2 regions of the Paenibacillus sp. Y859 genome follow, and region 2 is predicted to be linked to the other one. Evidence: riboswitches for the same ligand, from Rfam matches in the RefSeq annotation. Region 2 holds a riboswitch; the other holds the start of a gene.
The links. Region 2 has a riboswitch for preQ1 ahead of queC (7-cyano-7-deazaguanine synthase QueC). Riboswitches for the same ligand answer to the same signal wherever they lie in the genome.
Positions count from the first base shown of each region.

Region 1: linked by a shared signal. The riboswitch ahead of AC1TO8_RS09720 (queuosine precursor transporter) and the one ahead of queC (7-cyano-7-deazaguanine synthase QueC) in region 2 are both predicted to bind preQ1.

Region 1 covers NZ_JBXCIZ010000003.1:157,426-162,715, forward strand. Annotated here, with positions in the region: gene AC1TO8_RS09715 (methyl-accepting chemotaxis protein) at 1-1,578, opposite strand, end outside; PreQ1 riboswitch class I at 1,792-1,836, shown strand; gene AC1TO8_RS09720 (queuosine precursor transporter) at 1,841-2,527, shown strand; gene AC1TO8_RS09725 (L-cystine transporter) at 2,727-4,121, shown strand; gene AC1TO8_RS09730 (M24 family metallopeptidase) at 4,264-5,290, opposite strand, start outside.
Region 2 covers NZ_JBXCIZ010000003.1:289,830-295,119, forward strand. Annotated here, with positions in the region: gene AC1TO8_RS10355 (ATP-binding protein) at 1-1,226, shown strand, start outside; gene queF (preQ(1) synthase) at 1,325-1,822, opposite strand; gene queE (7-carboxy-7-deazaguanine synthase QueE) at 1,849-2,595, opposite strand; gene queD (6-carboxytetrahydropterin synthase QueD) at 2,592-3,101, opposite strand; gene queC (7-cyano-7-deazaguanine synthase QueC) at 3,098-3,781, opposite strand; PreQ1 riboswitch class I at 3,876-3,919, opposite strand; gene AC1TO8_RS10380 (AIM24 family protein) at 4,049-4,753, opposite strand; gene AC1TO8_RS10385 (hypothetical protein) at 4,790-5,218, opposite strand.

The DNA of each region.
Region 1 (5,290 bases), 130 kb from region 2:
TGCAATTTCACTCATACTTATTCGAGATCTTGATGTGATTAATGCCGTCTCTTCGACAGATGCGCTGACTTCCTCCGTGCCTGCTGATACTTGTTGTGTTGTTGCGGATACGGCTTGTATGCTCTGATTAACGTTGTGAATGAGAATATCTAACTGATTGAAGGCTTTCCCAGCATTTTGTACTAATTCTTTACCTGAACGGACTTCTTGATGGACATGGTCCATCGTAGCAACCGAAGCTTCAGTATCTTTTTGGATCGTTAATAGATGTTCCCCAATATCTTGAGTTGCAATGCGAGATTGCTCAGATAATTTACGAACCTCGCCTGCTACAACTGCGAATCCCCTTCCATGCTCGCCAGCACGAGCAGCCTCGATAGATGCATTAAGCGAGAGCATTTGTATTTGCTTCGTAATCTCGGAGATCGAGGTGACCACTTCTCCAATCACTTGTGAACGTTCATTCATAGAACGAAAGGATTCTAGAGAATCTACAGAGATCTGTTCTACCCGTTGCATCTGCTCTATAGCACGTTGTGCTAGTAAATTACCACTAACTGCTTCATTAGTTGCTGCAGCTACTTGATCGGATACATCACCGGAGGAATTAGCAATGTGCATGATTCCTTGGGTGATCTCTTCCATTGCGATGGCATTTTCTTTGGAAGTTGAGGCAATGCTTTCACTACCCTTGTCAATCTCTTGAAGGACTGAGTTGGAGCGTTCGACCATCATTTTCATAGTTTCTGTAAGGTTTAATAAATCATTAGATCCAGCTAATACTTCATGAGAGGTTAGTTGGACATGTCCGATCATTTCTTTTAGATTATGGGTCATTTGTTGGAAACTGCTAGCAAGTTGGGCGACCTCGTCATGTCCAGTAACGATAATATCTTGCTGTAGATTACCTTGTGCGAGACGGTTACTATGTGCGGCTAACTGAATGATAGGTCGGATAATACGCCGGCTAGTGAAATAAGCAATACTTAGACCCACTGTCATTCCAAGAAGAGTTATCCCTATACAGATCCAGATAATAAACTGAGTCTCCTCCAAGATAAAGCTCGCATCTAAGCTAACTGCCAGAATCATTGTACTCCCAGGAATAGCTATAAAGTCAGTTTTGAATGTTCCATATTCGTTAGTATATACTTCGGTAGTAGCGGTCTTATTGTCGACTGCGGCTTGCATTTCTTCCAGGAATGGAATTGATTGATTTACTTCTAGGCTTGATATACTGTTTGTAGCTAGGACGACTACTTCATGATCCTTTACATTAGCGAGATAAATATTATGTAAGCTAAAATGGTTCATTTTCTCATCGAAGTAATAGGAAAGTGCGGTTTGAGATCCTTCATTTCCCGTCTGCGTTTGCAATACCTGAGAAGTATTTAAGTGTTTGTATGTATCATTGGAACTAATCTTAAGATTGTTCTCAACCTCAGGTAATACATAATGATTAAATATATTCATTAGAACAAGATAGAAGCTAATACTGAATAGTAAAGAAATAATGAATAATACGATAGTAACAACGGACATGAACTTACGACTGATAGAATTTCTAATCCCAAACATAGTGAAACGTCCCCTTTACATATTGTGTCTATGGTTGCTATTGATTTTACAGAAAGAACAGAGAATTGAATAGCGTTATTTTCAACAATTTTGGAAATTTTCAGTAAATTTCGCGAATTAGTGAATTTATTCATTCATTTATTTCATTTTCAGGCTTGGCAATGGCAGTCTTCTGTGATAAAGTAAACCGTGTTTTGAACGTCTAAGACGTTTGGAGCCGCGGTTCGTAACTATCCCGCGTAACAAAACTAGGGGGATAACTATGTTTAATTTAAGTTGGGGTATTTTTTATGTTGTAGTAAATTTTTCGCTCTTTTTACTGTGCTATCGCCTTTTCGGCAAAAAGGGACTTTATGCTTGGATTGGTGTAGCTACGGTAATTGCCAATATTCAAGTTACTAAAACTATTGATATGTTCGGAATTGTTATGACTCTGGGCAACACGATGTATATAAGTTTATATATGACCAGTGATCTTTTAAATGAAAGGTATGGTCATGAGGAAGCCCGAAAGGCAGTGTGGTTCGGTTTCTTCACTCTGTTGATGACAACAGTTATTATGCAAATGGCGCTCATCTTTACTCCGCAAGAGGGAGATTTCGCTCAAGCTCCACTGGAGGCTATTTTCGGACTCATGCCAAGATTGGCGCTAGGAAGTCTTACAGCATACTTCGTAAGCCAATTCCTCGATGTAAGGCTATACAGTTGGATTCGCAAATTTTATCCCAAACCTGAACAGTTCTGGATTCGTAACAACGGAAGTGCGATGATCAGTTCTTTTGTAGATACATTGATATTCTGCTCCATTGCCTTCTCCATACCGAAATATAGTTGGGAAGTGTGGCTGGAAATTCTCTTCACCACCTATATTATTAAATTTGTACTCATAGCTGCCGGAACGCCATTTCTATATATAGCTCGTTCTTTTAAATTTAAAGATGAAGATTAAATGGACGCTATTTATAGGGTATGACTTATTAGGATAAAGAATAAAATAATAATTAACCCTTTAAGTAGTGTGTAAATAACTGTTATTTTGATATTAAACTAATCCTATCAAAATACTCAGCTATATGTTATGATAAAAAATATTAATACTGTGACTTATTTGTTTAGCGATATATTTTAATTTTTTGGGGGAGTATTTAATGGAAATGCTATGGATTATTATTAACATTGTAGTCATGCTGTTACTGATCGGGTTACTCGTATGGATGCAAAAGAAACATATTTCCTTCACGAAGCGAGTGTTTACAGGTTTAGGGTTGGGAATTATATTTGGAGTTATTCTACAATTGTTCTTTAAACCAGATTCCGATGTTATAGGGAAGTCCACGGAATGGTTTAACTTGGTAGGTTATGGTTATGTGAGTTTGCTTCAAATGATCGTGATCCCGCTAATTATGGTATCAATCATTTCTGCTATCATGAATTTGAACGGTGTTAAGAACCTTGGGAAGATGAGTTTTTCTATTATTGCAGTTCTTCTAATTACGACTGCGATTGCGGCATCTGTAGGTATTATCACCACGCTGAGCTTTGATTTAAAGACGATTGATATTCAGAGCGGTGACAGAGAACAGGCACAGGGTTTGAAATTAGAGGATAGACTTGGTGTTGTTGAAGATAAATCTATTCCGCAGCAAATGCTTGAATTTATTCCGAAGAATCCATTTGCAGATATGACGGGATCCCGTAGTTCTTCTACACTTGCTGTCGTTATATTCTCTGCCTTTATCGGTGTAGCAGTTCTTGGAATAGATCGTAAGAAGCCTAAGCAGGCACAAGTCTTCCGCGATTTGATCGATGCGGTGTATGCTGTTGTTATGCGAATGGTTACCCTTGTGTTGAGATTGACTCCGTACGGTATATTGGCGTTGATCACCAAAACTATCGCTACGACTCATGTTGAAGAAATATTAAAGCTAATTAACTTCGTAATCGCATCATATGTAGCTTTGATCGTTATGTTTATTATTCATTTAATATTGATCACGCTATTCAGATTCAACCCGCTTGTATATCTCAAAAAGGTACTGCCTACGCTGACATTCGCATTTACTTCACGCTCTAGCGCAGCTACCATTCCTCTTAATGTAGAGACTCAAACGAGGAAACTCGGAGTATCTACAGGGATCGCGAATCTGTCAGCTACCTTTGGGGCCACCATTGGTCAGAATGGTTGTGCTGGAATTTATCCAGCCATGCTCGCAGTGATGATTGCTCCAACAGTAGGTATAGATCCAACAAGCTGGGGCTTTATTGTGAAATTGATTCTGGTTATTATGATTAGTTCCTTTGGTGTGGCAGGAGTCGGTGGAGGTGCTACCTTTGCATCACTTATTGTCCTTTCTACGATGGGCTTACCTGTTGCATTAGCGGGTCTGCTAATTTCCGTGGAACCTCTAATTGATATGGGACGTACTGCACTGAATGTGAATGATTCCATGACTTCAGGTCTTATTTCTAGCAAAATATTAAAAGAGAATGACCAGAAAGTATACAATAACCGTAATATAGATTTAGATGCTACACAAGTTTAAGTAAGTAGGGTCTTTATAATCCAATACATGAGAAACCAAAGCAGAGGGTTGCATTGGTTTCTTTTGTAGATACATTGATATTCTGATCCATTTCCATAACAAAGAACCTGACGGTAGTTTTTCCGTCAGGTTCTTGTGGTTATTAACCGATGATAGTTAGCTCTTTAGGGAATGAGGTTAATACATTTACCCCATCGTCAGTTACGACAATATCATCTTCAATTCGTACTCCACCTATACCGGGAACATAGACTCCTGGCTCTACCGTAAATACCATACCGGCTTGAACTAGATCCATATTGTTGCCATGTACGGAAGGATATTCATGAACATCCATACCTAGTCCGTGTCCAAGTCGATGCATGAACTGAGGACCATATCCCGCGCGTTCAATAACGCTACGAGCGCTTTGATCCACAGATGCTAATGTTACTCCTGGGCGAATGGATTGAATACCTTGTAGATTGGCACCAAGTACGGCATTGTAAATATTCGTAAGTTCCTGACTGATGTCTCCAATTGCAAATGTGCGTGTAATGTCAGAAGCATAGCCATTTGCAAATACACCCATATCGAACATTACTAAGTCACCATTCTGAATTTTCCGTTGTCCAGGTATTCCATGGGGAAGAGCCGTGTTAGGTCCAGAAAGCACCATCGTTTCGAAAGAGGGACCGTCTGCGCCAAGCTTCTTCATCAAATATTCAATCTCAGCGACTAACTCTATTTCAGTTACACCAACCTGAACATGAGTCAGGCTTTGACGGAGAACCTCTTCAATCAGGTTGATGGCATGTTGCATTCGGATAATTTCTTCGGGTGTCTTCTTTACTCGCATGCTTTGGAGTATAGGACCAATATCATGGTATGACTGTGCACCAATAGATTCTTGAAGAAGCTCAAAGTGAGAGACTGTTAGCTGATCTTTCTCAATGCCGAGGGCGTGAATATTCTCTCTAAGTTGTTTCTTAAGTAGTGTATATGGATGATCTGTATCAGAGTGTGTAATGATGTTCTGAACAGAGGATGCAGCATGAGCCGCTTCAGCATCAAGAGAGGGTACGATTAATACAGGTTCCTCTCCATTCATAAGCGTTAAGCCCAAGAATCGTTCATGCGGGTCGCTAGCAAAGCCTGTTAAGTAGTATATATGCTTAGGATCAGTAATA
Region 2 (5,290 bases):
TCATTACATATTCGCCTTTTTTATATAGCCATTACGGAGAATATGGTAACTTGTATATCGCCCTATTTGATATAGCTCTATTTACCTTTTTACCAGGTCTGACCTACATATTTGAATCCATGATTGGTAAGGGATATGGTGGATCTATTCGTAAATTGCGCAAATTCCAGGTGATCTACTCCCTGTTTTGTTTGGTTTTTATGTTGATCAACAGTCTTTATGATAATGAACTGTACGAAGCTTATTATGTGGTCTCCGTGCTGCTATTAGGTATTCTAATTATAATTCAAGGTATGATACTGATGATTCATGCCATATACTACGCCATTAAGGGGAATAAAGACGCTGGAATTATTTTTTTGGGATTTATTATATTCTCATTAGTAGTGATAGCGGAGTTTATATGGTTTTATATGCAAGAGAGAAATTATGAATTGTTTCTATGGAAATGGGGATTAATAGGGTTTCTGATCTCACTCATTGTAGTGCTTGGAAGGAAATTAGCGTTAAATCATCGTCGAGTTATTGAGTATTCTAAGGAACTCGAACGGTTTAATAATGAACTACAGCGCTCTGAGAAGATGGATATTATTAGTGAACTAGCAGCTTCTGTAGCGCATGAAGTAAGAAATCCACTGCAAGTCACAAGGGGGTTTCTTCAATTGTTGGAGGAGAAATCTAAGGATAAAGAGAGAGATTATTTAAAGCTTGCTATTGAGGAATTAGATAGAGCATCCAGCATTATTACAGACTTTTTAACATTTGCTAAGCCTGAAATTGAACAGGTTACTCTGCTAGATATTTTTGTTGAGTTTAAACATATAGAAAGCATACTTTTACCTTTGGCCAACTACCAAGGTGGGCGTATTCAGATTGATATTCCATCTGGATTGATGATTCGCGGAAATGTATCTAAATTCAAGCAAGCGTTCATTAATATGATTAAGAATAGTATTGAGGCTTTGGGTGAAGACGGAGTTGTTAGAATATGGGCATATCAAGATACAGGACAAGTTGTTATCCATATCTATGATAATGGAGAAGGAATGGAAGCTGATGAAATTAAGCGTTTGGGAGAACCTTACTACTCTAATAAGACTAGAGGAACTGGCCTTGGTCTAATGGTGACGTTCAGGATCATTGAAGCAATGGAGGGAAATATTATGTTTACAAGTGAAAAAGGGATCGGAACAGAGGTCGTCATTGGTTTCCCAGTGGGCTCATAAGGGGGATAACGCATAGCGTGGAAATTATGATATACGAAGGGGCTATCTCATAAGCCATTAAAGGTCACTTATGAGATAGCCCCTTTTTTTCTGGAGGATTATCTATTATCTATTTTCTCTGGATACATGTCGTGATTCATGAGACGATGTTGTGCCATTTCCTCATATTTCGTTCCTGGACGTCCGTAATTACAGTAGGGATCAATGGATATTCCACCGCGTGGCGTGAATTTCCCCCATACTTCAATATACTTGGGATCCATCAATGCAATAAGATCATTCATAATAATATTCATGCAGTCTTCATGGAAATCTCCATGATTACGGAAGCTGAATAGGTATAGCTTAAGAGATTTACTTTCTACCATTTTAATATGAGGGATATAACTAATATAGATTGTAGCGAAATCTGGTTGCCCGGTAATAGGACATAAGCTTGTAAATTCCGGACAGTTAAATTTAACGAAGTAATCTCGGTAAGGATGCTTGTTATCAAAGCTTTCGAGAATGGAGGGATCATACTCTGTAACATATTTCGTCCCTTGATTTCCGAGTAACGTAATGTCTTCCATTTCATTAGGTTGTCTTCCTGACATAATATATGATACCCCTTTATTGTTTATTAAACGCCGCGTTTGTTCCCCCATACTAACGTATGAAGCTGAGGCAATACCCGCACATCATTAAGAATGGAGGAATCCATTACTTTATCAATAAGCCATTCATATCGCTGTAATAGAGTAGTCGTGAGTTGAGCAGAGTCCATTGTGTGGACATCTTCGTTCCCCACTTGTAGATACATAGTAGCATCCGGATAGCGAAGATGAACCTTAACAGCATATTCCAGATCATCCTCGTTAAAAACAACCACTTTTAGACTATGGGAATAAGCTGAAGGTCGAGAATTCAAGTTATCTATAATAACATCTAATGCTTCCCATTCTGTACTCATGCCAGAACTTGGAGGCTTAGGGGACAATGTTACTTCATCAACGGTAGTGAGCCAATCTTGCCATTTGGAGCCTTGTGTTTCGACTGCAATTGTTATGTTCCGCTGGTGTAACAACTCAATTAATCTGCCAAGTTGCGGAAGTAAGGCGGGATTACCACCGGAGAGAGTCACATGTGAGAAGCGGTCTCCACCAACTTGGGTGAGTTCATCCCAGATCAGTTCAGGCGTAAGAAGCCTGATGTGTTCCTTTCCACTACCGTCCCAAGTAAAGCTTGAGTCACACCATGAGCAACGATAGTCACAGCCAGCCATACGAATGAACATCGTTTTTCTCCCGATGACCATCCCTTCGCCCTGGACGGTAGGTCCGAATATTTCAAGAACGGGAATGGGGCGATTTATCGTAGCGTTACTCACCCAATCATCCACTCCCGTCTTGCTTCGGCAAAGCTTGTAGGAGTTTCATAAAGTCGTACAAATTCTGTACGGATCTTTCTAGAGTGATTTATATCGTTCGGTTTATTGAAATGATCGGAGTTGTGCAAGGCATCTTCCATTTGCTCGAACAACCAGACGACCATATTCTCAGCGGTAGTATTCATTTTTGGTAAAGTTTCATTCAGATAACGATGGTCAAGAAAGGGCTCGATACGATCTTTCCAAATTTCTTTGATTTCTCCGAAATCAATCGTTAATCCTATATCATTAGGTATACCACTAATTCCATAGACGGCTTTGTACGTATGACCGTGTAGATTTTTACATTTCCCTTCATAGGCATGTAGGTGATGAGAGGCGTCGAAAGTGAATTCCTTACTGACGAGTACTCTTTTGCTGTGGTATCTGAGTTCATCACGTTGAATATCCCTTTCGAAGTGCTGAAGAGCATCTACGATGCGGAATTCCCCTGGTGTACGAGTCATCCTTCAGCACCACCCTTGAGTGATGCAGAATCGTTGCGTGCAACTAAATACTGATCAAGGCCTGCCTTTCGAAGCATGCATGCTGGACATTCTCCGCAGCCATCACCAATGATACCGTTATAACAAGTTAATGTACGATTCCGAATATAGTCGAATGCACCTAATTCATCAGACATTTGCCATGTTTCTGCTTTGTTCAACCACATGAGTGGAGTATGAACTACGAAATTATAATCCATAGATAGATTAAGAGTGACATTGAGAGATTTGATGAACACGTCTCTGCAGTCAGGATACCCACTGAAATCTGTTTCGCACACACCTGTAATTAAATGTCTTGCACCAATCTGCTTTGCAACGATCGCTGCGAAACTTAGAAATAGCAAGTTACGTCCATCCACGGTGGTGTTAGGAAGCTGGCCATCTTCGTGAGTGATATCAATATCGTGACGAGTTAGTGCGTTCGGAGCAAGTTGACTCAGCAGACTCATATCAAGTACGGTCTGTTTGACACCCAGATCAGCTGCAATGCTTGCTGCGCACTCAATCTCTAATTTATGACGTTGACCATAGTCGAAGGTAATGGTTTCTACCTCACTATAATTTTTCTTGGCCCAAAATAAGCATGTAGTACTGTCTTGGCCGCCGCTGAATACGACGACCGCTTTGTCGTTAATCATCACAAAAAACCTCGCAATCTTCTTTAAATTTCATAGAAGAATAGGAGATTCATGAACTGTATCCAACTCGAAAAAAGCCTCATTACATCGAATAAGGTAAATAGTTTTTTATAGAGGGAGTTCGCGAACCTCTTCCATACGGATTAGCATGGATTATCTTCAGTTATTCTAACTTATAGAGCGGTGAACTTAGAACGGCATCATTATAACATGGAAGCAGTAAATAATCACGTTATTAACTTATCCCAATGTTTATCTGACGATCTACTATTTAATGAAAATCCCTCCAAATGGGATGACTTCTCTAAGTACACGCTTGATGAAACCATCATTAGCCCACTCTTTTTCCAAGCGATGGTTTTGACGACCAGCCTGGAAAAGAACGGACCCTAGTCCAGTCATCTTCCAGTGATAGCTCATGTGCTGGCTGGCGAGTGTGTTTCCATATACGGTTAACTCAAGCTTGGCATTCTCAGGATAGGCGACCAGACTTCCAGCATCGATATAGACAGGTTCTGTAGGGTGTAGCTCAGTTTGGCACACAGGTCCTTGAGTAAGTAGGCCGAGGGTTCCTGTTCCAGAGAACTTCACTTTTATGACATCACGAGTGACGAGCATATTCTTGATTTGCAACAGCCGTGTCTGCATAGTAATGCCATCACTATAGAAGAACAGATTGCGAAAATCATAAAGGAGATCACTACCATTATGGATTTCCACTGATTTCATTGCAAAGCCAGGAGGTAGCGCTGCCACAAATTGAGAAGGACCGCTCATGTCTGATTGGATCAACTTCCCCTTGCGGTACATACGTTTCACATTCATGAAACGATCGCTGCGCCCGTTAGATGGTCCTCGATAGGAAACGATCTGTTCGGGATGAAGTATATGAATGAGATCTCCTTCTGCAAGAGAAAAGGTGACTGCTTGTCCAATGGGGGCATTACTGGGATTATCTATTCGTATATCCATGGGGTGAACCTCCTATGCAGAAGTTAAATAGACCTATCACTTATTTGAGCGCCTCATCACGAAGCGAGTCGTACGTGTAAGAATGAAATATCCTGCCGCTAGAGCTATTGCCCAAATAACGATATTTTTTATTTGAGAGTAGCGATTCTGACGTGCTATCTCTGAATCATTCAATAGTTGAACCGTCTCTGTGAGTTGTCGATTCTGTTCTATCAGTTGTGCTGTTTGTTGTTCATAGGCTTTAATATTTGCTCGGGCATCGTTTAGATCACTATAAGTCTGCTCATAGTTTTTCTTTAGCTCATTCATTTGGGCTGGAAGCCCGGAGAATATTTCTAATCCTTCATAAAAATCTGTGAAGTAATTCGCATATGTCTTTTGTGGTAGAAGAGTGATCGAAATACATAGGACAAGGATAATAACTGTAGTTATACTGAATTTACCAAGGAGAATTCGTAACTTCATATTAATCACCACCTGATGTAATGTATACGAACTATGAACTATAATAGCCAATGTTCGACAATAATCTACTTC